One region of the Lysinibacillus sp. JNUCC-52 genome, then DNA from elsewhere that is predicted to be linked to it. Evidence: riboswitches for the same ligand, from Rfam matches in the RefSeq annotation. Region 1 holds a riboswitch; the other holds the start of a gene.
The links. A riboswitch is a leader RNA that binds a small molecule or an ion and turns the genes downstream of it on or off. The one in region 1 is predicted to bind cyclic di-GMP.

Region 1 (12,615 bases):
TGAACTTGAAAAGGTCATCGCATTAAATCAAAATGAAGACGTTTTTGCAGCTGCTGCTTATTACACGAAAAATGTTATTCCTATTCGTGGGGAAGCAATAGATGCATCTGATGAGTTAAAAGATTTAATTGAAGCCAATTTCGATCAAGCTCAGCAAGAAGCAAATCAAAATGCAAAAGAATCATTCCTTATCGCTATTAGCATTATTTTAGTGTCGATTTTAGTAGGGAGTGGCATTGCTTATGTATTGAATAGAAAGATTGCAATACCCCTACGTCAATTACAGCAAGGAGTAAAGACAATTGCAGCGGGGGATTTAACCGCTGACGATATTCAACTTCGCTCTAAGGATGAATTAGGTCAACTTGCGGTAGATTTTAATTCTATGAAAGATATTTTGAGAAGACTTTTAAATCAGTTTGCAGAAAGTGCTAGTCAATTAAGTGCGTCTGCTGAACAATTAAGTGCTTCAACGGAAGAAGTGACGGCATCTTCTGTTGATATCGCAAATCAAGCAGAAGTCGCATCTGAAAACACGTTGACGACTGCAACATCAGCACGGGAAAATGCTGTCGCAATGGACGAAACAGCTAGTGCTGTACAACATATTGCACAATCTTCACATGTCTTACGAACTTCCGCTTCTGAGACAACGGATGTTGCAAGTCAAGGTGTCATAAACATTCAGTCGGCAAGTGACCAAATGTCAACAATTTATGATGCAACGAAAGTAACGACTGAACTTATTCAACGTTTAAGTAAACAAACCGAAGATATCGAGCATATTTCAAAAGTTATAACAGGCATTACAGAACAAACGAATCTGCTGGCATTAAATGCTGCTATTGAGGCAGCACGTGCAGGGGAGGCTGGGAAAGGATTTGCTGTAGTAGCTGATGAAGTAAGAAAATTAGCAGAGGAATCGAATAAATCTGCAGGACAAATTGTCACACTTACGAATGAAATACAAAAGGATACAAAAAATGTGGAGCAGGCAATGCGTGACAGCTTACATACAGTAGAAACAGGTGTCGAAATAATCGAAAATGCTGGGACTTCTTTCAATGATATTGTACAAGCAGTTGATCATATGAGAACGCAGATTGAAAACATTTCTGCTGTGACAGAGGAAATTTCCGCAAGTACTGAACAAGTTTCTGCCTCAGTCACACAAATTGCTGCTTTATCAGAAACGACAGCTGAACAGGCAGAAGGCTCACAAGCAGCTTCACAACAACAGCTTTCAACTTTACAAGAAATAAGCGCAGTCGCAAATGATTTAAGCAATCAAGCAATGGACTTACAAACAATTGTTAGTCACTTTAAAATCTAAATGACTACAACACATAATGACGAACAGCTTAAAGTGCTTAAAGTGCTGTCCGTCATTTTGTTTCTTCCGATGTTTAGCTGAAATAAATATGGTTCTTCTCTACACTAACTCTTTATTTCCATGGTACTATATTGCCAGTTTTTCCGTCTCATAGCATCCCGCTTCAGTAATAACAGGGTTAATAAATGAAACACCGATTAAACGTAAGCCTAATGCAGTCATTTCATAGTCTTTTTCATATTTAACTCCTCCTATATATTTTAACGAAATTATTGCAAAAAGTTTTTTGGTCAAATAAAAATAGTCAAATAAAAAAAGAAATTTTACAGCATTTTATGGAGGTGCAAAGTATGAATTATGTTACGGTAGAAATAATTGATACTGTGGGGTTAAATCCAAGAGAAAGAATAATGTTGCAAAATACGGTGTTAAATTTTGTTGCTATGAGTAATGCGTTAATTTTGAAAGAAGATGTAGTAATCAATCCTTTGGAACAGGACAATGAAAATATTGGCGTTGTCTTAGTTTATGCAAAACCATTAAATGATGAACAAAGTGAGGCCATCACACAAGCTTTGTCCAAACGATTCATCACGTATTTTAAAATGAGTGAGTTAGATTTGGAAGCTCTTATTAAAGTTCATTGATGATGGCATAGTGAATAGAGAATATGAATTAAACCTCGAATAGGAACGCTTCACCAAAGCGGGACGTTTGGGGTTTTTCTTGTAAGCACGCATTTATCTACAATCAAAAACGCCCACGGACAATCCGTAGGCGTTTATTTAAAAGGGGAGGAGTTTTTATGACAGCAACATGGCTAGTTTTTTACAAAATAAGTTAATTGGATAAGTGTATCTGCGTTTAGCTTATACGCAATGACTAGCATGTACATGCCTTGTTCTTCTTGAGAAAGATCGATTGTAAAGTGGTCTGCATTCGGTGCAAGTTGGTCCACATCTACTGAAATTTCTTTCATTGTTTTCGTATTTCTAAGTGCTATTTGGTAAGGGTTTAGATAGTTTCCATCTAATCCTTTAACTAGATTTTCCACTGTTAGTTCTGGCCCCGTTAAGCTAGATACCTCCACAACTTGTGGGTGTGCAGTAATGTTGTCTAATTGACTTAGATTTTTCAATGGTGAGAAATCTGAAATACTATTACCCGAAATATCGAGGGATGTTAAGTTTTTAGCATATTGTAAGCCTTCTAGACTTGAGATACGAGCATTTGGTGCATGTAGACTTGTCAGTGTAATCATATCACCTAAAGTGATTTCTCCAGACAGTCCAAGTGTTTGCTGAATAGCCACTTTAAGATGGTTGTCGGCAATCGCAATGATTTGATTAAAGTCAATTTCTACGAGCGAAGCTTTTGCTTGTGTTAGCTCCTCTAAAGCTTGGTCGATTTGGGCTTGCGTAGCTTGTGCATTTGCAAGCAGTTCTTCAGCTTTCGCCATGCTCGCTTGTAAAGCTTGAATTGATTCTTCTGTATAGTTTTCTAAGTTAATAGTTTTCGCATCTTCAAGTGCTACTGTTAAATCTTCAGTGAATACGCGATCAGCATTAGCAAAGTGTAATTTTGTATCACCCCATGATGCATGGTCAGAGCCATTGCCATTGCCACCGTCTGTTACGACAAGTTTCAATTCTTTCGCGCCAGTCACGTTTACTTCAATGTACTTTTCAGGGTCACGAGATTGCATTAAGCCACTGTCAAATTGTTTTTCGCCATCAACAAACACTTGGAATGTAACAGAGCCGATTGAACCATACATTTGACGGTCCACACCAACATAAGCAGAGAAGATATCTGCGTTTTTATCTGTTAAATCATAGATGATGGTTGAGTTTGAATGTGCACCGATGCCTCGTTCATATGTTTTCTCACGACCATCGTCGCCTGTTAAGCGGATTGCATGGTGACTAATAGAGATATCTTTAACAGGTGCTGCATAGCTGTTTTGTGTAGATTGCCATTCAAAATCAGTTAAGTAATGATAATCTTCCATATTTACTACAGAAATTGTGCGTTTTTTCGTTACTTCATTGCCATCACTATCCACGACTGTGTACGTAATGTCGTAGTGACCAGCTCGATTGAAGTTCACTTGTTCTAAGCCAGTAACTTGTACTTGAGACGTTAAATCACCATCTTCAGCGTCGATTGCTGAATAGGTTTCGTCGATATTAATAGGCGTTCCTACTGTTGTTGCGACTGATTTAGGAATTGTTAATTCTGGCTTACCATTTGAAAGATAGAATTTAGCGTCAGCAAAGTTTGCATGATCTGAAGCATTGCCATTGCCAGAATCATTAGCAACTAGTTTTAATTCTTTCACACCTTGAAGCGGTACTCTCACAAGTTTTGCTTCTGTTTGATATTTCATAACACCACTGTTATATACTTCTTGCCCATCAGCTAATACTTTAAATGTCACGCTAGAATTTCCGTTTTCAGCGATATTGCGATCAATACCAACAAGTGTTTCAAAGTAATCGTAGTTTTTATCTGTTAAATCATAGACGATTTCAGAGTTTGCGTGTGTACCAATCCCTTTGGCAAATTCCTTCACGTCTCCATTTGTTAATACTTTTATTGAACCACCTGAAGAAGATTTGTCTTTGTTGACAGTACTATACGCTGTTTGAGCAGATTTCCAGCCAATATCTGAGGCGAATTTCTCATCGCTATAGACATATACATTTCTTGTCGCTGTTGCAACGTTATGATCACTATCCTTTACTGTATATTCGATTTGGTAAATACCTGTTTTATTTGTATTGAAGCCATTCGTTGTTACTTGGATGTGCTTGCTTAAATCGCCATCCTCAATATCAGAGGCAGTTACATCTTTTAGAACATCAAATTCACTGTTTAATTTAACGAGAGTCAAGTCTTCAGATAATTTTAACGTAGGGAGACTTGAGTCTTTACCAAATTTAGCATCTGCCCAAATTGTATGGTCGGATGAATTGCCGCTATCATTGGCATCCGTTGTAATTAACTTTACTTCATTTGCACCTGTAACAGGAATGTTAACATAGCCATGGTCAGTATTGGCTCTGAAGACATCACTTGCAAATTTCTTTTCACCATCGACCCATACTTCAAAAGTAGCAGAAGATTTTTGGCCTTTTGCTGCTTGATCGATGCCGATATAGCTTTCAAAGAAATCAAAGCCTTTTCCTTCAATATCATATACGACTTCAGAGTTTGCATGAGCACCAAGCCCTTTTGCGTAGGTAGCATCCATACCTTGTCTTAGTAATGTAATGGTACCGCCAGCAATTGATTTATCTTTTTGTAATGAGCCCCAACCTACTTTTGCCGATTTCGCTGTCATATCAGAAATATATTGCATGTCGCTTATAACGTTGACGTTCATTGTTTTTGTTTGTTTGATGCCTTCATCATTTATTTCATAAACAACTTCATAGCTACCTTTTTGTGTAACATCTACCGTATTGGATTTGATGCTAATTGTTTTCGTAATATCTTTACCACTATAAGAAATTGCTTTTACATAATCCATTGGATCAAATGCTTGATGTAGTTTAATAGTGACAAAGTCTTCAGTAGATAGGGAAGGTGTAAATGCCTTAACCTCTACTGGTTTTAGTGTATTTAACTTCTTGTCATAACCAACCACTTTATACGTATAATTTTTTGTTGTATCCACATTTTTATCGATAAATTGTGCAGTGCTAGTAAAGCCGATTAATTCATCATCTCGATAAATTTCATAGCCTAAGAAATCATCTTGGTAGGCTTTATCGATTGATAAATTTAATGTATTAGTTTTGGCAGCTTGGTTTGCAGCAAATGATACATTTACTTCTTTACCTTTCAAACCATTACCTTTATAGTCGAATGCACTATTATTTAAATACCATATTTTTTTATCTGGTTTTGGATATTTGCTTGTTTTTTCTTTCGTTTCGTTAGTTACAACAAACCCGTGACGAGCAAAATGTTCACTTAAATCTAAACCAAGTACTTCTGAAGAGAATTCGACTAAATATTGTTGCTTAGATTGTTCACCATCTTTTAATGAAACATTACGTTCACGATATAATGAGTTTAATTTACCCCAATAGCCTGGACTATACATTTCAAGTTGCCAATAAACAGCAAGTTTTTCAAATAGGCCTTGGTCGTTATAATCTTTTGTGTTTTCTTTCAGTACGTTTTTATAGATGTTCGACTCATATGGAATACGTTCATCAATTTTGCCGTAAAATCCTGACATATACTGTGGTAGCATATTATTTGTTACTTCACCGTAAGTTCTTACGCCGATATCCATACGGTGCCCGATTTCATGTATAACGCCCCATGATCCGCCTTTTTCTTCGATAGGTACTAAAATATCAGACACAACATCATCTAATGTGCCGATATGATCGCCAGCTGCATACATATATGCATAAGGCTGCGCAAGTCGTACATTTTCTCGAATTAATTTCGGATCATTTTTTTCATTATGACCATCTAAACCGTTATATTTAAATAATTCGTCCATTAGACGATTGTACGATTCAATAGTTTGTAGTGGGCTATAGCCATTTTCAATATACGTTTTATAAGCACCTGTTGCAGTACCTGTCCAGAATAAATGGTCACTAACAACTTCTACGATATCAAGTACTTCTCGATCTTCAACCTTTGGATGCTTCGCTTTGTCTTCATCTAACTTCTTCTTATAGTCGATTAAAAATTGTTTGAACTCATCAACATTCGTCGATTTCGTTGCAAAAGGAATTCGCTCAACGCCTTCAAAACGTAATGTCGGTGCTTTTCCTTGCTGTTCAGCTGTATAAGGGTTATCAATGTAAATTGTGCCCCCTGGTGTAACAGCCTTGTTATAAGCTGAAGTTTTTGGAATAGCAGGCACCGTAATCACGTTTTTACCAACATTTAAGCTGACATCTCTTCTCCAACTGTTCCAAGCACCTTCTTGTTGTGTAAAGGATAAGCGAGGTAGTGGACCATTTGCCACTGCGTCAACATAAACGATGATTTCATCGCCTGGTTGGGCAGCAAGCCCTGTTGGTTGAAGGTTATTACCTAAACCGATTTTTAAGTTTTCGTTAGCATGCTTCACCATGTTGCCGTGTTGTTCCGCTACGATAATTCTTCCTTCTGTAACGACCTCACCTTTAATGACTTTCTTAGCTAACTCAATGTTTTCTTGATAAGTAGTATATAGTGGATGCGATTTTGCTTCTTCTTCTAGTGCATGAATTAGCTCGATACTATTGAATTCTGGTGAAACAGTATTCATCGTTCCATCTGTAAATAACTTCGCCATCTTATCGTTTACTGTATCTTCTTTATAGAACGCTAATTCAGAAAGTGTTGCCCAATTTTGATTGGACTTTTTAAATTTGAATTTCACTCGTTTAAATGTTGTTGGTTCAAACTTCGCTTCTACTAATCCAGCAACCATATTATGTTTACCTGTTGCAACAAGCTCATAAGTATCACCTTTGGATGTTTGTGAAGCGTAAATTTCAAATTCCTCTGCAAAGCCTTTACGGTCCGATGGTCTTGCTCCATAGACAACGCGATTTAATGTTACAGGCTCTATAAATTCGACTTCTACTTCATTTGAGAATGTAGCTGTGTTGCTACTATTCGTTTCCCAATATGTATTGACATTACCATCGATGGCATTTTCTATAACAGCACTAGCCCAGTGCCCGCCGTTATTGCGAATGCTCTTAATGTTTTTGTAGTCCATTCTAAATAACTGAGAGTAGGCTTCGTTTGCAAAATGGCTAAATGTTGAAGTTACTGCTGTTGTTGCATCGATTGCTTCTGTGCTTAGTAGTGCTTTTGCATTGTCGATATCTTCTTTAAATTGAGCGTAGAACGGATGTCCTTGTGCTTCAGCATCTAATTGATTGATTGCATCAATCGAATGGAACTTGTCACTAACAGCGCTCATTGTGTCGTCAGTAAAAAGAGTTGCCATTTTGTCAGAGATTGTATCTTCTTTATAAAACTGAAACTCTGAAGCACTTGCCCAATCTTGATTTGCTTTTGTGAATACGAATTTTACTCGTTTAAATTCTGTAGGTTGGAACTGAATTTCAACGATATCACCAGTAGATCCTTTATATTCACCTGATGAAACAAGTGTAAAGTCATCACCTGCATCCGTTGTTGAGCTATAAATCTCAAACTGTTGGGCAAAGCCTTTGCCTTTTGTAGATGATTGACGAGCTGCATAAATCATTCTATTTAACGTAGTTGCTTCATTGAACTGAATTACGACTTCGTTTGTGAACGATGCACTATTTGGCTTTCCAGTTTCCCAGTGGGTATTCATGTCGCCATCAATTGCTTTATCAATAGATGAATTTGCATATTTTCCACCGTTGTTCGTAATCGACTTAATGTTTGTAATGGCCATTTTAAATACATCATCGTATGCTTTTAAAATATCCTTACCATACAAATCAAATTTCTTCACTGAAGCGATCGAATGCTTAGTACTTGCTTCAGCTGTAGTTTTGACAATATTCCCATTAGGATTTTCACTTGCCAAAACATTCAATGGTCCGCCTACTAAATTTAAAGCTAGAGCAGACACGGTTACAATCTTTACAACTTTCATATTACATTCCTCCTTATGAAGTTTTGAATTTCTTCCTATGGAGTACATAAAAAAACTACTCACAAAAGAGTAGCTTTATCTCAAATAAGGATATAAAAAATATACAAATATACCCATTTGTAATGGGCACTGAAAAACTAAAAGATAAACGATTTATCTTTTAGAAGTTATATTAAAAAAATATTTTTCAGTAATTTGTTTTTTTATGACCTTACTAAACAAAAAGTAGTATGTACTCTTCGGCAACTGGCTGACATAGTTATAAACCTTAGTCCCTATAGCTTTGCGTCCCTAAATTTCCTTAGGTTTGCCTATTCAATTTTTCTACTATAAAGAATAGCATAGTGAAAATAATTACCACAGAACAATTTGTCCTATATTTTACCACCCTTCTTTAGGGTAAAATGGTGAAGGTTTATGACTGAATGGTATAATAATGTATTCTATTGATAGGCATTATGTTAGGTGTAAATTACTTTAGTAAGAGAAGGGTAGTTTAGTTGTAAACTACTTTTGTCACGTGTTGATAAACAAAAATATTTTCAGCGGCGACATTAGTACACAATTAGCGAAAACAACTTTCAAAATGGTGGAATGCTAAAATATTGCTGTACATGTTTTTCTGGTTTTAGAACTGTTAACTTTCTACTTTGTTTTATGAGTAGAAGGTTTTTTACTTTAATGAGGTACAATATTTCATTTGTAATGGTTTGTTCATTCTCCGTTCATTTTCAGTTCATGCTCTGTTCATGTAGGCTCTATATTCTAAAAATGTGAAAAGAAATAGGAGGGGTTTTAAGATGAACCTGGCTTTAAAAGAAATGAAGAAAAATAAAGTGCGATTTGTGATTTTAGGTTCCATTGTTTTTCTGGTGAGTTTACTAACCTTTATTATTTCAGGTTTGGCAAATGGATTATCACAAGACAATGCTGCGTTAATTAAAGATTTACCAGCAGGACAGTTTTATATGAATGAGGAGGCAGATGAAACGTACAATCTGTCAAAAATAGATAGCAGTACCCAAAATGACATGTTAAACAAACAAAAGGACGCTGTAGCTTTTTCAATTCAAATGGGCTTTATAAATGATGAGGCTGGCAAGCAACAAAGCGTTGCCTTTGTCACTGCTACCGATTCACCACTATTTGAAAATGTGAAACATGAGGAAATTATTTTAGATAGCTCACTAAAGGATAAAGGTATACAGGTAGGCGATACAGTAACGAATAATCAATTTAGTGGCAAGTTTATTGTAAAAGGCTTTGTTGAGCAAAAGAAATATAGTCATGCACCTGTAGCTTATATTAGCATGGAGGATTACAAAGAAATTTATCGAGTTGATGAAATGCAATTAGTTTTCACGCCAGATGGAGATGCTTCACAAGCGTATACGGGCTTACAAGCATTTTCGAAAAGTGATTTTTTAAATACGATTCCTAGTTATAGCGCAGAACAGATGTCTCTTAATATGATTGTTTGGTTTTTAGTTGTGATTAGTGGCATGTTGTTTGCAATCTTTTTCTATATGATGAACGTTCAAAAGATTGGTTTGTACGGTATTTTAAAAGCAATCGGTTTAAAAACAAGTAAGCTATTTAAAATGATTTGGACGCAAATGGTCGTTATTACCGTTATTTCACTGGCGTTATCGATTGCACTGAGTCAAATTTTTAATCAAATTGCACCGCAAGGAATGCCGTTTAGTTTAAGTTTGGCAACGACAACACAATTGTCGATTGTATTCCTTATTATTGGATTTATTGGTGCAACGATTTCAGGTGTTCAAATTAAAAAAATTCAGCCATTACAAGCGATACAGCAAGGAGAGGTCTAATATGACACTATTTACAATGGAGAATGTTAGAAAAACGTTTACGAATGGTGAAGTGCAAGAAGAAATATTAAAAGGCATTAATATGACGCTTAAAGAAGGAGAAGTAACAGCTTTAGTAGGTGCTTCGGGGTCTGGTAAAAGTACACTATTAACGATTGCTGCTGGGCTACAACCTACATCGCAGGGCCAAGTAATTTTTCAAGGGAAAAATATGACGGCTTTGACTGCTGAGCAAGTGCGACAAGTGCGGGCAAGTGAATTTGGTTTTGTTTTTCAATTTGCACATTTAGTTCCCTTTCTAACAGTAGAAGAACAGCTATTACTTATGCTCGAAGTGTCGGAATCAGCATTAAAGAAACACGAGCAGCAAAGAGAGGTAGAGCGTATTTTAAAATTAGTAGGGATGGACCATCGGAAAAATGCATATCCTTCGTCCTTATCAGGAGGAGAGAAGCAACGAGTAGCCATTGCGCGAGCGATTATTCATAAACCGAAAGTTCTTTTTGCCGATGAACCTACAGCAAGTTTAGATTCCAAAAGATCGAAGGACGTCATGGAGTTAATTAGAGACCTTACCAAAACATTAAACATTACAACGTTAATGGTTACTCATGACGAAGAAATGTTAGCTTATACAGATCAAGTCATTAAAATGAATGATGGCAAAATTGTTCAAAATGTGTGATTCATTTATAGTCTAAAAGGTTTTCGGAAAAAGTGTTAGATTGACACCCATGTCAATCTAACGCTTTTTTGCTGTATGCTGTTTTCCTCTAATATGGCGGTTACTTTCTGCGTAGCCGACTATAATCTGTAAAGCTCAATCGCCTTCGCTTCTATCGACTAGAAATGCTAAATAGGTTTTACTGAATAGGGACTAATATTTCACATAGATGATTATCAATCATTTGCAATGTATATCTTTCAATGATTGGCTGTTGTCTGATGGATAGATGATTTTTGGCGATTTCAGAAAAAATATTACCCCAAAATTCGCTGACTGCCTCTTTCGTATGGTCTAACAAGAAAACTGCATATTTCCCGCCAGGTAATGTTCCACTCTGAGCAGGCTTTGCCACATGGAAATCATTTGGAATCATGACGCAAACATCATATCGACACTCTTCTTTAGGTGTAACTTCAGGATTATCTTGAGGAATGGCAAAAATGGGTGAATCCTCAAATAAGGCATTTAGCTGTGCCCATTGTTTAAAAGATTCCATTAGCTCTTTGTTGTGCTCTTCACCGTATTCACCGACGTTTCTAAAGTAGGCAATTTTTGATTCTGCCAATTCTTCGATAGTAATTTTCAATATTTCATCCCCCTTCCTAAGTAAAGGTAATATGATTAAAAATGTTTCTCAAGTGCTTTTTAAAAGTTTTTTTGAGGGAACATCCTCTATGCATTCGGTTAGGGCATTTTTTATGTCTTCGATGACATACCTTCTTAAGTAGGGGGGATAGCATGTTTAAAAGGAAATGGATATTTGTAGGAATCATTACTATGGCAGTAGCTATATTTAGCCTAGTCGCAAAACTTATGGAGGTTGAAAGTACGGAAAATAAAGAGGTGCAGCAATCTTTCATTACGAAAGAACAGTTAAGCATTGCGAAATTGAAAGAAAAACTGCGTGAAATATATGTTGGAGTTGATGTGAAAACGACGCCAAAGAAACAATTAGTGTTACAAGTTGTAGCAGATGAGGATTATTTTAATTTAGTAAAAAAAGATATGGAGCCGATTGCAAAAAGTGTTATGGAAACTTCTCCATTTAAGGACTACACAGTTATTTTTGAAAGGTGGGAATTTACCTCAGAACAGGATGATAAAAAACTTATAGATAAAGAGCTTTCTAATTTTTTGAAAGCAATTGTAGTAGGGCTTCAAGAATTTGATGTATTTAAAAATATAACGACAGATCATCACACATTTATTACTGTGCAAACTTCTATCATTGGTTCGGAGAAAAATGCACAAAAGGTTGCATTAGAAATGGAAGAAATCATATATGGAATTTTACGTTCACAAGAGAAAAATGAAGGGACTCCGATCAATGAATATAAGGTGAAAGTAATGAATTCGCAAGGGGAAGTATTAAATGAGTAGAAGATAAAATTGTGTGGGTGGCAATTGTGTGAGTGCCTGACACTCAGTTCTAGCATAATACTGGCTCCTAAAATCGTAAAAATCTACTGCGCTTTCCGAGGGCACGACGTAAGCTGCAACCCTCGCTGACGCGCGGCTTGTTGCGTCTTACGTTACGTGCGTTCCCGCAGGAGTCTCCGTAGATTTTTACTCAGTTAATCCTTGTGGGAGCGCTATTTAGATACGAAATTGTGTGGGTGCCTGACACTCAGTTCCAGCATAATATTGGCTCCAAAAAACGTAAAAATCTACTGCGCTTTCCGAGGGCACGACGTAAGCTGCAACCCTTGCTGACGCGCGGCTTGTTGCGTCTTACGTTACGTGCGTTCCCGCAGGAGTCTCCGTAGATTTTTACTAAGTTAATCCTTGTGGGGGAGCTATTTAGATACGAAATTGTTTGGGTGCCTGACACTTTCCCTGTATTAAAAAAATCCACTGCGCATTTTTAGGGCACAGTGGATTTTTATTATGCTCGTCATCAAATGGATGACGAGCGTAGTAAATTGTAGTTAATTGTTTGAGTGCCAGGCACTTATTTTTTAAGGAAATCAGGTTTAGAGAAGCTTGGGTTAGGATATTTGTAGAAGCCTTCTCCTGTTGCGCGTCCTAATTTGCCTTTATCGATGTACTCTGTTTTTAATAAGTTTGCTAGCTTTTTCATGTTTTCATCACCAGT
Region 2 (12,615 bases), 490 kb from region 1:
CTCACCTTTATTTGAGGATGAGATAACACCTTCACTATCAACAATAATGCCTAATAAATCAATGGACAAATGTGTTGTAATTTCATTGACGTCCAGTGTATCGCCGTTTTTCATCATATGCTGACGAATACGATTAATAATAAGTTTAGGAGCTGTAATTTCTTCTTGTTCAAGCAGTCCAATAATTCGGTCTGCATCCCGTACAGCAGAAATTTCTGGTGTTGTTACAACGATTGCATGGTCTGCACCTGCTACCGCATTGCGATAACCTTGCTCAATACCAGCAGGGCAATCTATTAAAACATAATCATAGTCTCTCTTTAATTCCTCTACTAAGCTCTCCATTTGCTCAGGTGTGACAGCATTTTTATCTGTCGTTTGAGCAGCAGGTAATAAAAATAGTTTATCATCTACACGTTTATCTTTAATCAATGCTTGATGGATTTTGCAACGTCCTTCAACAACATCAACTAAATCATAAATAATACGGTTTTCGAGACCTAGAATCACATCTAAATTTCTCAAGCCAATATCTGTATCTACTAAACATACTTTTTTCCCTTGTAGAGCCAATGCAGTCCCGAGGTTAGCCGTTGTTGTCGTTTTACCGACACCGCCCTTACCTGAAGTTATGACGATCGCTTCTCCCACACTAGCTTCCTCCCTTAGACACATTTAATAATGGTCGAATATTTTTTAACGCATGAATTTGATCGTACGCAATACGCCCATCATAGCCGATAAATGCACAAGCCATGTCTGCTTGATTGATAGCTTTTACATGTTCATCTGACATTGCTTCAACCTGATCAGCAATCATAATATGTGTGGCTTCTAAACGAGAGGCAGCAATGATTGCTTCCCTATTTCCATGTACACCTGCATGTACAATTCCCTTTAGTCTGCCAAGGACGTATACATTACCACCAGCTTCTACCCGTCCATTCGGATTCACATTCCCCACAATTACTATATCCCCTGAGGCACGTAGAACTTGTCCCGATCTGACCACTCCTACATATGTATCTTGTTGGCTTTCTATCATTTTCTTGTTGCTCTCATGGACAGTCAGTACTTCACTTTGCACTTTTGCTACTACTAATTGTTCTGATTCTTGAACAATTTTCACTAACTCTTTTACTTGTTCATCTGAACAGTATCGATAGCCTAAATGTAATTGTACATCTACTTTACCATCGATACCGCCTTCTGAAACTTTTCGCTTTAGCTCTTCTACTAAATCGGCATACGAACATTGATCGTCTAAACGAAGAACAAAACCATCCTTTGTTCCCTTCATATTAACTAATTGTTTTTTCATGAATGCCTCACCTCACGTTGCTCTTGATATTAAGAAACTTCACGTGCTCTCTGTAAGACACGCGCATTAATTAGATACTTGAAGGCCCAACCAAGAATCATTAAAAATAACGTATTCGCAATGATTGTTGGCAGTAGTCGTGATTGTAAGAAATCCGTTAACGGTATCGTTGTAAAAGCGATTAGATAGAAGAATTGATAAAGTACGAATTCTAAAATTGCTACTAAAACAACTGAAATAGTTGTAGTCACAACTAAGTGCTGATGAATTATTTTCACGATAGACCCTGCTAAAAAACAAATTAGCGGATATAGTACCGAGTATAATCCAATAATATCAATGTAAAACACATCATACAAGACACCAAAAAAAAGTCCATACATTACCGCTCGTTGACGGCTGTAATAGATGGATATAAATATTAAGTATAGAATTAGAAATCGAGGTACTAGATAATAGACATGCCCGCCCACTTCAATCGGTGACAGCATAGCAAACTCTGGTTCTAGTAAAAATAGCAATACTGCAACAGAGGGAATAAGAAACCGAACCATTACTTTTCCCCCTCTTCAGTAACCTTTTGTGGATTTGTTAAATCTTCATTCGTTGCTTCTCCGTCAGAACCATCAATAACTGTTAATGATCGTTTTGCGATAACAACATTTTCTAATAGAGAAAAATCAGCAGATGGTTTTACATAAGCCATTTTCGTTAAGCCAAAATCATCTGTGCTAACTTCCGTAATTTCTCCGATTGGTACACCTTTAGGGAAAATACCACCTAAACCTGAAGAAACTACTTTTTCGCCTTCCTTCACATTTAAGCTAGAATCGATTCGCTTCATAATGAGTTCATTTCGTTCTTTATCAAAGCCCTCGATTAAACCGTATGCTTCTTTTTCTCCTAAAACCATCGCTGACACACGATAATTAGGATTATTTGTATATAAAAGCTCAACCTCAGAGGTGAAAGGAGTCACTAACGTAATTTTACCGATTAGCCCTTTCGCTGTCATAACTGCCATATTTTTTTCTACACCATGGGATGAACCTTTATCTAAAATAATCTTTTCTTCCCATTGGTCTGGATTTCTAGCAATAACCGTTGCTTGAATAGGATTAAACGCCTTTAAACTTTCTGACTTTGTAAGTTCTAATAGCTTTTCATTTTCAGATTTTAATACCAATGCTTCGGCTTGTACAGCTGCAAAATCTTCTAAGCGTGCTTTTAAACGTTTGTTTTCTTCGTACGTGTTTAAGAGGGAGTCAATATTATTAAAAATACCAGCTATGTAATTCGCCGGCTTCGCAACAATAGATTGCGCGACGCCGACAGTATCTTTAATAATTTGCTCTGGTAAAGTTGCGTTCGTCCGATCTCGTAATGAGAAGCTAATCAATGCCACAAGAAAAACCATGCCCACTAATAGCAGTATTAATTTCTTATTGAAAAAAAAATGTGGCATTGCCTAAACCTCCTTACCCTTTTACTTGTTGTTGACGAATTAGATCAATATGATCTAGAGCTTTACCTGTTCCAATAGCTACACAGTCTAATGGATCTTCTGCAATAAATACAGGCATATTTGTTTCACGGCTAATAACTTTGTCTAAATTCGTTAACAATGCGCCACCACCAGTTAACACAATACCTCGCTCCATCACGTCTGCAGATAATTCTGGAGGTGTTTGTTCTAACGTTTTACGTACACCGTCAATAATTGACGATACCGCTTCACGCAATGAATCTGAAATTTCCTGAGACGAAATCTCAATTGTTTTTGGTAAACCTGTTAAAAGGTCACGACCTCTAATTTCCATTTTCTCTTCTGGGCCTTCAGCGAATGCTGTCCCAATTTCCATTTTAACTGCTTCTGCAGTACGTTCACCAATTGTTAAGTTATACGATTTACGGATATATGAAATGATTGATTGATCCATAGCATCCCCGCCAATACGTACAGATTCACTTGTCACAATACCACCTAAAGAGATTACTGCTACTTCAGTTGTACCGCCACCGATATCAACAACCATAGAACCAGTTGGATCCCAAACAGGTAAGTTTGCTCCAATAGCAGCTGCAAATGGTTCTTCAATTGTAAAGGCTTCTTTTGCACCAGCTTGACGAGAAGCATCGATAACTGCACGTTGCTCTACCGATGTAATACCGTATGGCACACAAATCATTACATTCGGTTTTTTCCAATTTCCGCCAGAATTTTTACAAGCTTCTTTTAAATAATATTCAATCATCGCTGTTGTAATATCATAATCAGCAATAACGCCATCTTTCATCGGACGAATCGCCACGATTGATCCAGGTGTACGGCCAATCATATTTTTCGCATCATTACCAACTGCAACGATGTCTCCTGTTTTTGTGTTTTTTGCTACTACTGAAGGCTCGCGTAAAACGATCCCCTTCCCTTTAATAAAAACTAATGTATTCGCTGTGCCAAGGTCAATCCCGACATCTTTACTACCTAATCCAAACAAATTGTGTACTCCCTTTCTATTTAAGCCATACTATCGTTGACATAAAATCATACCGTTCATTATAACGGATAAATGCAAGAATTTGTAGTGCCACATACCTCATCTTGCAGAAAACTTACTATTTTAATTCCCTCTTAAACTAAAAATAGTACGTATAGATTAGCATATTATTTTTTTTCATGTAAGACAACGCATTATAGGCTACCAATTTTTGTGAATGCTATAGATATTTTTCTACGAATACAATAACGTCATTCAATCAAAAAGGTTCATTTTTTATTAAAATGCTTAAAAACCGTTCAAACTATACTGTCCCTAAAATAAACTAGAAAAATTTATTACCAAGAAAAAACGCATTTCGGAGCATTAACGCCTTTTGTATTCTAAAAAGCTCTGCAAAAATTTTTGCAGAGCTCAGCTTGTTACCAAAGCTATTTAATTTGCAAAATGTTCTGTAGCAAAACGTACTAGCCCCACTATTGCAAGCACAAGCATCATTCCTCTTTCTAATTCGCTGGCGAGTAGCTAGGTAATGGGGTGCCTTCTAAAGGCTGAAGCTTATTTACTAGAAGCTCCAGCAAGGAAGCCTTTAAGCGTACAGTGCTAAAAATAACCTTTTTCTTTTAAGCTAGTAAACTGGTGGTCACCGATGATGATATGATCCAGTAACTCAATACCAATAATAAAACCAGCTTCCTGAATTCTTTTCGTTACCTCAATATCTTCTGGACTCGGTGTCGGCACACCACTTGGGTGATTATGAGCACAAATAATTGAGGCAGCAGAGCGCTTTACAGCCTCACGAAAGATTTCCCTCGGATGCACAATGGAGGCATTCAACCCCCCGATAAAAATCGTCTTTTTATGAATGATTTGATTTTTCACATCAAGAAAAAGGACAACAAAATGTTCCTGACTTAAAGAGGTCATATCAGGCATAAGGTAAGCAGCGGCGTCTTGCGGAGAACGAACCGTATATTTATCATCATTTTGCTTTTGAGACAAGCGCCTTCCGAGTTCGATTGCGGCTAATATTTGAATTGCCTTTACCTCTCCAATACCCTTTATGGCGACCATTTCTTCAATTGTTGCATGTTTTAATTGATGTAAACGTTCAAATGTACTTAAAACACGATTGGCAAGGACAAGAACAGATTCTTCCTTCGTGCCTGTCCTCAGTAATATAGCCAGTAGCTCCTGATTGGATAAGCTCTTAGCACCTTGCCGTAATAGTCTTTCCCGAGGTCGATCTGCTAAATGAACGTCGCGAATCATCATATCTGGTATAACATCTATTGGCAATAGCTTCACTCCTTCGCAAATTGGATAATTCGTCGTGCTACCAATTGCGCGAACAACGCTGCAAGTGGTAAGCCCACAACATTGTTATAATCTCCTTCAATTCGCTCAACTAAAAGGGTACCAACTGTTTGAATCCCATAACCGCCTGCCTTATCATAAGAATCTCCAGAGGCTACATACGCTTCTATAAGCTCCTGTGATAAAGTATGGAATACAACAGCTGTTTCTTCTACAAATGTCGTTTCCAATCCATTTGGTTCAATGATGGCAACAGCAGTCATGACCGCATGACGCTTGCCTGATAAACGTGTTAAGTGAGAAATGGCTTCCTCACGTGTTTTTGGCTTATGCAGTAGCTCATTGTCAAAGACGACAATCGTATCCGCACCAATAATCGTTGCATTTGATACTTTTTGAGCGACATCCCGCGTTTTTAAAAGTGCCACACCTTTTACATAATCTTGCATTGTTGTTGCGGTTACGCTTGTCTCTTCTACTTCACTTGTCACAATTTCAAACGGAAGGTCTAGCATCGCAAGCAATTCTTTACGTCGTGGTGATGCGGAAGCAAGCACTAATTTATGATTCGTTTCAAACATTTTTTCACCATTCCTCCTTCTCTCTATCATAACGGAGAAAGTGGTTTTTGAAAATTTTCTAAAAATCAAGATAATGTACTTTTGGCTATATTCTTTACTTAAAATTTCGTTTGAAGACAAGGATTTTTGGATTTGTAATGCGCAAAAATTTGAAGACGGATAATGCTTATTTCACTAGAAATAGATGTTGCTGCCTTGCCAATACTTTGCCAATCGGAAGGCAATGTGGAATCATTTGCTGCCTCACTAAAATTTAATTTTTTCGTATTTTTATCTGCTAATACATTTGTTATTTCTGCAATGGTCGGCTCTTTACAACTATCGCCAGTAACATTGAAAACTTTTTTAAATGTTGGAGGATCCTTTAAAAAAACTAAGTCACTTTCCTCTGTCACCATACTTGTCCATACATAATATTTACTCTCTACTTCCACAATCGCACTTTCTTGCAGTGTAGGATGTTCTGCTATAAACGCACTTGCACTTTCATAATTAGAAAATACACCTGCTTGACTCGCATAAAACATTGTCGAGGTTCCAGTACCTCCTGCTGTCGGTATTGTTTCTGAATTTCCCTCTACTGGTGCTTCCGTTTCGTTTTTTGCGACCTCGCTATCCTTTTTTAAAGAAAATTGGGTACTTGCCTGAAGAACACCTAAAAAAATGGCTACCCCAAAAAGCCCCACGATGCCACCAATTAGCATTGCGCGCACTATTTGTTTTCTGATTACCTGACTAACAATTTTCATACGTTCATCACCTCTTATTTCAACCTATCAAAATAAACATAAAAAAAGACGAGACTGTTGTCGTCTCGTCTAAAAAATTTATCGCTATAAACTTTCAAAAAACGTCTTTAATTTTCAAAGCTCGTCACATCATGATTGCTCGCCTAATTTCGTGCATTTTCCACGTTAAACACGGCTATAGAGCCTGTTTCCACGCTGTGACGCTTTCATAATACATGTGGTTCAACTAACGGAAGGTTACGTTGTTTTCAGTAGAACGATGACGAATTGCTAGTCCTTCTTGTAATTATAAAACTATAATTTGACGTTCCTAATTGTTGGATTGTAGTAACCTACTACGAACCTCTGTTAATAAATATAAAGAGCCCGATACAATTGTTCTGCACTGGTTTTCTGATTGCTGTTGTATAAATTGAATGTAATCACGTAAAACCGCTTTATGGGGTGCATTACTTAGTTCTACCATATTTTTTGCGGACATAGCTCGCGGATTATCAAAATCAACAAAATAAAAACGATCGCTAATTTGCTCAAAGTATTGCAAAACTTCTTTTACATCTTTATCACCTAATATGCCTATAACGAACGTAATGGACTCATCAGGAAATTCTCGACGGACCGTCTCTACCAATTTTTCTGCACTTGCTGGATTATGCGCACCGTCAAAAATAATATAAGGCATTACTTCTTCAAAACGTCCTAAAATACTTGCCATTTTAATACCATAGCGTATGCTTTCTTCGTTGATGGCAACGTCTAATGCTGTAGCTACTTCAAAAAAAGCGGTAATGGCTAATGCCATATTATTACCCTGATGTGGCCCTTTCATCTTACGAGTGAGATTGGCAATACATATGTTTTTTTCTTTATTTGTATAACACTCATCATCATCCATTTGCTCAATTGTAAATTGTTTTGATAGCTCTAAAATTGGAGCATGCTTTGCTTTTGCAACTTTATTAATTATGGCCATCGCCTCTAACGGTACCTCACCAATAACAACAGGACGATTTTGCTTAATAATCCCTGCTTTATGCTCGGCAATACTTTCAATTGTCGATCCTAAAAATTTCGTATGTTCAAGCGCAATACTTGGAATAATGGAGACAATTGGCATTACGACATTAGTACTATCTAGTAAGCCCCCCATACCCGCTTCAATGAATGCCACATCTACATCGCTATGGACAAAGTGCAAAAATGCTGCAACTGTTAGTAGCTCAAAATCTGTCAGCTTCCCACTAAGTCCAGCACTTTTCATTTGTTGAAAAACGCGATCCATCTCTAATTTAGAAATTGGCTCGCTCATTACTTGAATTTGATCATGCACATTTAAAATGCAAGGAGACATAAACTTCCCTACTTTTAAACCATGTTGTTGCGCAATCGACTCTAAAAATGTCAGTGTAGAGCCTTTGCCGTTCGTACCTGCAAGATGCACAATTTGTAGTTTTCTCTCTGGATTTCCCACTAGTGCTAAAGCTTCTTCAATAGCCGTTAGTCCAGGCTTAATGATATCATCACTTGCTAATGCCCATTTTTTCTTATATTGATCAAACTGAGGAATCATCGTGTTTCCTCCTTCAACCATTGTCGAACTTCCGCTATAAAATAAAGTGAGCCAGTAATAACAACAATATCCTGAGGCTCCCTGCTTTGTATAACGGCTTGGACTATTGCCTGCCAATTCGCATCATATTGTTTGTTAATATGTGTTGATAACATCGCTAATTTTTCAGCTGGCATGGCATTCGGCAAGCCAATTTGTGTAAACGACATAGAAGTTGCCACTGCATCCATTAATGCAATACTATTTGCATGATCTTTATCAGAAAGCGCTGCATAAATAAAGTGATAATGATGATGCGGATAAACTGTCTGAAGCGTTTGAATCAATGCGGCGGTTCCTTCTGAATTATGGGCACCGTCTAGCACAATATTATTTATAAATTGTTCAAAGCGGCCTGCCCACTGTGCAGTTTGTAGCGCCTGAAGCATAGCCTGTTCTGTTAGTTGAATATGTCCTTGCTCACGTAAAATATCCATTGCTGTTATGGCAAGACTGGCATTAGCAATTTGATGCTCTCCAGCCATTTTTAATTGAATACCAGTTAGTTCAACATTTGCGTTACGATAATTAAAGGATTGCATACCAACCCGTTGATTTTGTGCTACGACGTGAAAATCGTATCCTAAAACAAAACATTTGGCTTGACGTTGTTGTGCAACTTTTTGAATAACAGCAAGCGCCTCATCGTTTTTAACGCCCACCACAACAGGTACTCCTTCTTTAATAATCCCTGCCTTTTCAAATGCAACTTTCGCATACGTATCGCCTAAAAATGCTGTATGCTCCAATGAAATTGTCGTAATAATTGAAACAAGTGGTGTGATTACATTGGTCGCATCTAAGCGCCCACCAAGCCCTGTTTCAATAAGTGCAAAATCTACTCCTTCTTCAGCAAAATACTGGAACATAATAAGTGTTACGACCTCAAAAAAGCTTGGATAGTCCCCATTATAATGCGCTTCAATAATTGAAGCGATATTGTTCATATATTGTAAAAATTGCTCATCCGAAATTTGCATGCCGTTAATCGTCATCCGTTCATTGACACGCGTTAAATGTGGAGAAGTAAAAGCCCCTACTCGATAACCTGCATTCTCCAACATCTCCCTCAATACATTTACAGTAGACCCTTTGCCATTGGAACCTGCTAGATGTATAGTTCGTAGCTTGTTCTGCGGGTCTCCTAAACGAGCCAATACTTCGCGCATCATTACTAATGGCTCACGTTTATGATCAACCGCTTTTAATGTAAAAATAAAATCTGTACATGCTTTTATCGTTGTAAACAAAAGAAACACTCCCTCTCACTCTAGTATAAAGCGTGCCAGGCACACAAACAATTCTGACACAATTTTAAAAACACACAGAAAAGCACTGTAGGAGTGATTGTCTGTGTGTTTTTAACTAGTTTTTTGCAAATAAACAGCAAATTAATGTAATTGATGGACGCCTAAAAGCGCACCCATATCGTCTAAAATAATTTTTGCATCATTATTTAAAAGTGGCAATACATCTGATCTTTGCACTAATTCAAATGAGTTTTTTAATGTTCTTTTCAACATTGAAATATCAAAGTTCGAACAATACTCATTAATTTTATTAATCACTAGGAAATCAGTACGTGTTAATGTTTGTTTCACTTCATTTTGCCCGTCGCCATTTGCTAATATATGTTTAATAAGTACACGCCCGCTTGCGTTTAATAGGCGATAGTATTTTGCTTCCGATAGCTTTAGAAGATTTGCCTCTATTATTCCTCTTGCATTCACAAAATCTAAATCATCACAGGCTTTGTTCACCTTCACTACTATTGTTCCAATATTTCCAGACATGAAAAACCTCCAAAATTATTTTTGTAACAAAGAAAAAAGCTATTCTAATCACCATAGAATAGCCATAAAATTAAATGAAATTACATTAAATGGTAACCTGGCAATCATAGTAAAAAACCAATTCTCTCTTCACCTTAGACCCTAGGCTTTGCGTCCTAACCTTTCGGGTAGTTTGCCTTTATCTATTATACTAACTACATTGTATAATACTATATAATTTTTCCTAACTCAATACATATCTTTTGACGCATAAAAAGAAAAACAGCAGATGACTTTTTCGCCATCTGCTGTTTCAATAAATCATTTTTATGATTACATATTTTTTAGTTCTTCTAAACGTTTTAATACAACGGCATGTTTACCTTCATAGTCCGCTAATTTTTCGCGTTCTGCGTTAACCAATGCTTCTGGTGCTTTTGATACAAATTTCTCATTTGACAACTTACCAGTAACAAGCTTCACTTCTTTTGCCCATTTTTCTAATTCTTTTTCAAGACGAGCAATCTCTTCCTCTAAGTTGATAAGTCCTACAAGTGGTAAGAATAGCTCTGCTCCTGTTACTACGGCCGTCATAGACTGTCCTGGAGCCTCTAAGCCTTCACCAATTGTTAATGGCTCTGGATTACAGAATTTTTCTAAATAGCCTTTATTCGCTTCGAGAATGGCAACGGTTGCTGCATCTTTAGCAGAAATGTATAATGGTACTTTTTTGCTCATTGGTGTGTTCACTTCCGCACGAATATTGCGCACTGAACGTATAATATCCATAAGAAGCTTCATATTGTCTGCTTCTTCAGCAAAGTGAAGGTCTGCACGTACCGTTGGCCATGCTGCAACTGTAATTGACTCACCTTCATGCGGTAAGTGTTGCCAAATTTCTTCTGTAATGAATGGCATAAGCGGATGTAATAGACGCATTGTTTGGTCTAGTACATAAGCTAATATAGAGCGAGTCGTTTTCTTAGCAGCTTCATCTTCACCATTCAATGGTAATTTCGCCATTTCAATATACCAAGAACAGAAATCATCCCAAATGAAGTTATAGAGCTCACGTCCTACTTCACCGAATTCATAGCGGTCTGCTAACGATGTTACACGTTCAATCGTCTCATTTAAGCGAGTCAAAATCCACTTATCAGCAACTGATTTTTCACCAGTTAAGTCGATTTCGTCAAATGACATACCATCCATATTCATTAATGCAAAACGAGAAGCATTCCAAATTTTATTAGCAAAGTTCCAAACCGACTCTACTTTTTCAGTTGTATAACGTAAATCTTGACCTGGAGATGAGCCTGTAGCTAAGAAATAACGAAGTGAATCAGCACCGTATTTCTCAATAACATCCATAGGATCTACACCATTACCAAGTGATTTACTCATCTTACGTCCTTCACCATCACGTACTAATCCATGGATTAATACATCTTTGAATGGGCGTTGTTCCGTAAATTCAATACCTTGGAAAATCATACGAGAAACCCAGAAGAAAATAATATCATAGCCCGTTACAAGCGTACTTGTTGGGTAGTAACGTTGATATTCTTCATTTGCCTCGTCTGGCCAACCCATTGTAGAAAACGGCCATAGTGCAGATGAGAACCATGTATCTAATACGTCTTCATCTTGTGTCCAATTTTCTGCATCAGCAGGGGCTTCTTTCCCTACGTAAATCTCACCTGTTTCATTGTGATACCAGGCAGGAATTTGATGTCCCCACCATAGTTGGCGAGAGATACACCAGTCACGGATATTCTCCATCCAACGAGAATATGTGTTTTCAAAACGAGAAGGTACAAAATTCACTTTACCTTCCTCATCTTTTTGAAGCTCTAAAGAAGCATCTGCAAGTGGTTGCATTTTAACGAACCATTGTGCAGATAGGTAAGGTTCAACAACCGCACCAGAACGTTCAGAGTGTCCTACAGAGTGCATATGCTCTTCAATGTTAATTAAGACACCCGCTTCTTGTAAATCTGCTACGATTTGTTTACGACATTCAAAACGATCCATGCCATTATATTTACCAGCAAGTTCATTCATTGTGCCATCTTCATTCATAACAAGAATACGTTCTAAGTTATGGCGGTTACCAACTTCAAAGTCGTTCGGGTCATGGGCTGGAGTCATTTTTACAACGCCTGTACCGAATTCCATATCAACATAATCATCTGCTACGATTGGAATTTCACGACCGACAATCGGTAAAATAACTGTTTTACCAATTAAATGTTGATAACGCTCATCTTTCGGGTGAACTGCTACGCCAGAGTCACCTAGCATTGTTTCGGGGCGAGTTGTTGCCACTTCCACAAAGCCTGAGCCATCTGCTAACGGGTATTTCATATGGTAGAATGCACCTTGAACATCCTGATAGATTACTTCAATATCAGATAAGGCTGTTTTCGCTGCTGGATCCCAGTTAATAATACGCTCCCCGCGATAAATTAAGCCTTTTTCATATAATTGAACGAATACTGTTTTAACTGCATCTGATAGACCTGCATCGAGTGTGAAACGTTCACGAGAGTAGTCTAATGCAAGGCCAAGCTTCGCCCATTGTGCGCGAATGTGTCCAGCATACTCTTCTTTCCACTCCCACGTTTTTTCTAGGAATTTTTCACGTCCTAAATCATAACGTGTAATATTATCTTCACGCAATTTTGCTTCTACTTTTGCTTGAGTTGCAATACCTGCATGGTCCATTCCTGGTAACCAAAGTGCATCATAACCTTGCATACGCT

Region 2: it holds a riboswitch for cyclic di-GMP, as region 1 does, so the genes downstream of both, JNUCC52_RS20580 (hypothetical protein) here and JNUCC52_RS18125 (NPCBM/NEW2 domain-containing protein) in region 1, are expected to answer to the same signal.

Annotation. Positions count from the first base shown of each region.
Region 1 covers NZ_CP065546.1:3,674,189-3,686,803, forward strand. Annotated here, with positions in the region: gene JNUCC52_RS18115 (methyl-accepting chemotaxis protein) at 1-1,333, shown strand, start outside; gene JNUCC52_RS18120 (hypothetical protein) at 1,684-1,980, shown strand; gene JNUCC52_RS18125 (NPCBM/NEW2 domain-containing protein) at 2,154-7,958, opposite strand; cyclic di-GMP riboswitch class I at 8,197-8,280, opposite strand; gene JNUCC52_RS18130 (ABC transporter permease) at 8,759-9,793, shown strand; gene JNUCC52_RS18135 (ABC transporter ATP-binding protein) at 9,795-10,478, shown strand; gene JNUCC52_RS18140 (AraC family transcriptional regulator) at 10,657-11,106, opposite strand; gene JNUCC52_RS18145 (hypothetical protein) at 11,259-11,900, shown strand; gene JNUCC52_RS18150 (3-hydroxyacyl-CoA dehydrogenase) at 12,472-12,615, opposite strand, start outside.
Region 2 covers NZ_CP065546.1:4,160,443-4,173,057, reverse strand. Annotated here, with positions in the region: gene minD (septum site-determining protein MinD) at 1-651, opposite strand, end outside; gene minC (septum site-determining protein MinC) at 653-1,321, opposite strand; gene mreD (rod shape-determining protein MreD) at 1,351-1,875, opposite strand; gene mreC (rod shape-determining protein MreC) at 1,875-2,786, opposite strand; gene JNUCC52_RS20610 (rod shape-determining protein) at 2,800-3,819, opposite strand; gene radC (RadC family protein) at 4,423-5,094, opposite strand; gene JNUCC52_RS20600 (Maf family protein) at 5,127-5,720, opposite strand; gene JNUCC52_RS20595 (hypothetical protein) at 5,819-6,469, opposite strand; gene JNUCC52_RS20590 (bifunctional folylpolyglutamate synthase/dihydrofolate synthase) at 6,780-8,039, opposite strand; gene JNUCC52_RS20585 (bifunctional folylpolyglutamate synthase/dihydrofolate synthase) at 8,036-9,328, opposite strand; gene JNUCC52_RS20580 (hypothetical protein) at 9,470-9,871, opposite strand; cyclic di-GMP riboswitch class I at 9,960-10,058, opposite strand; gene JNUCC52_RS20575 (valine--tRNA ligase) at 10,184-12,615, opposite strand, start outside.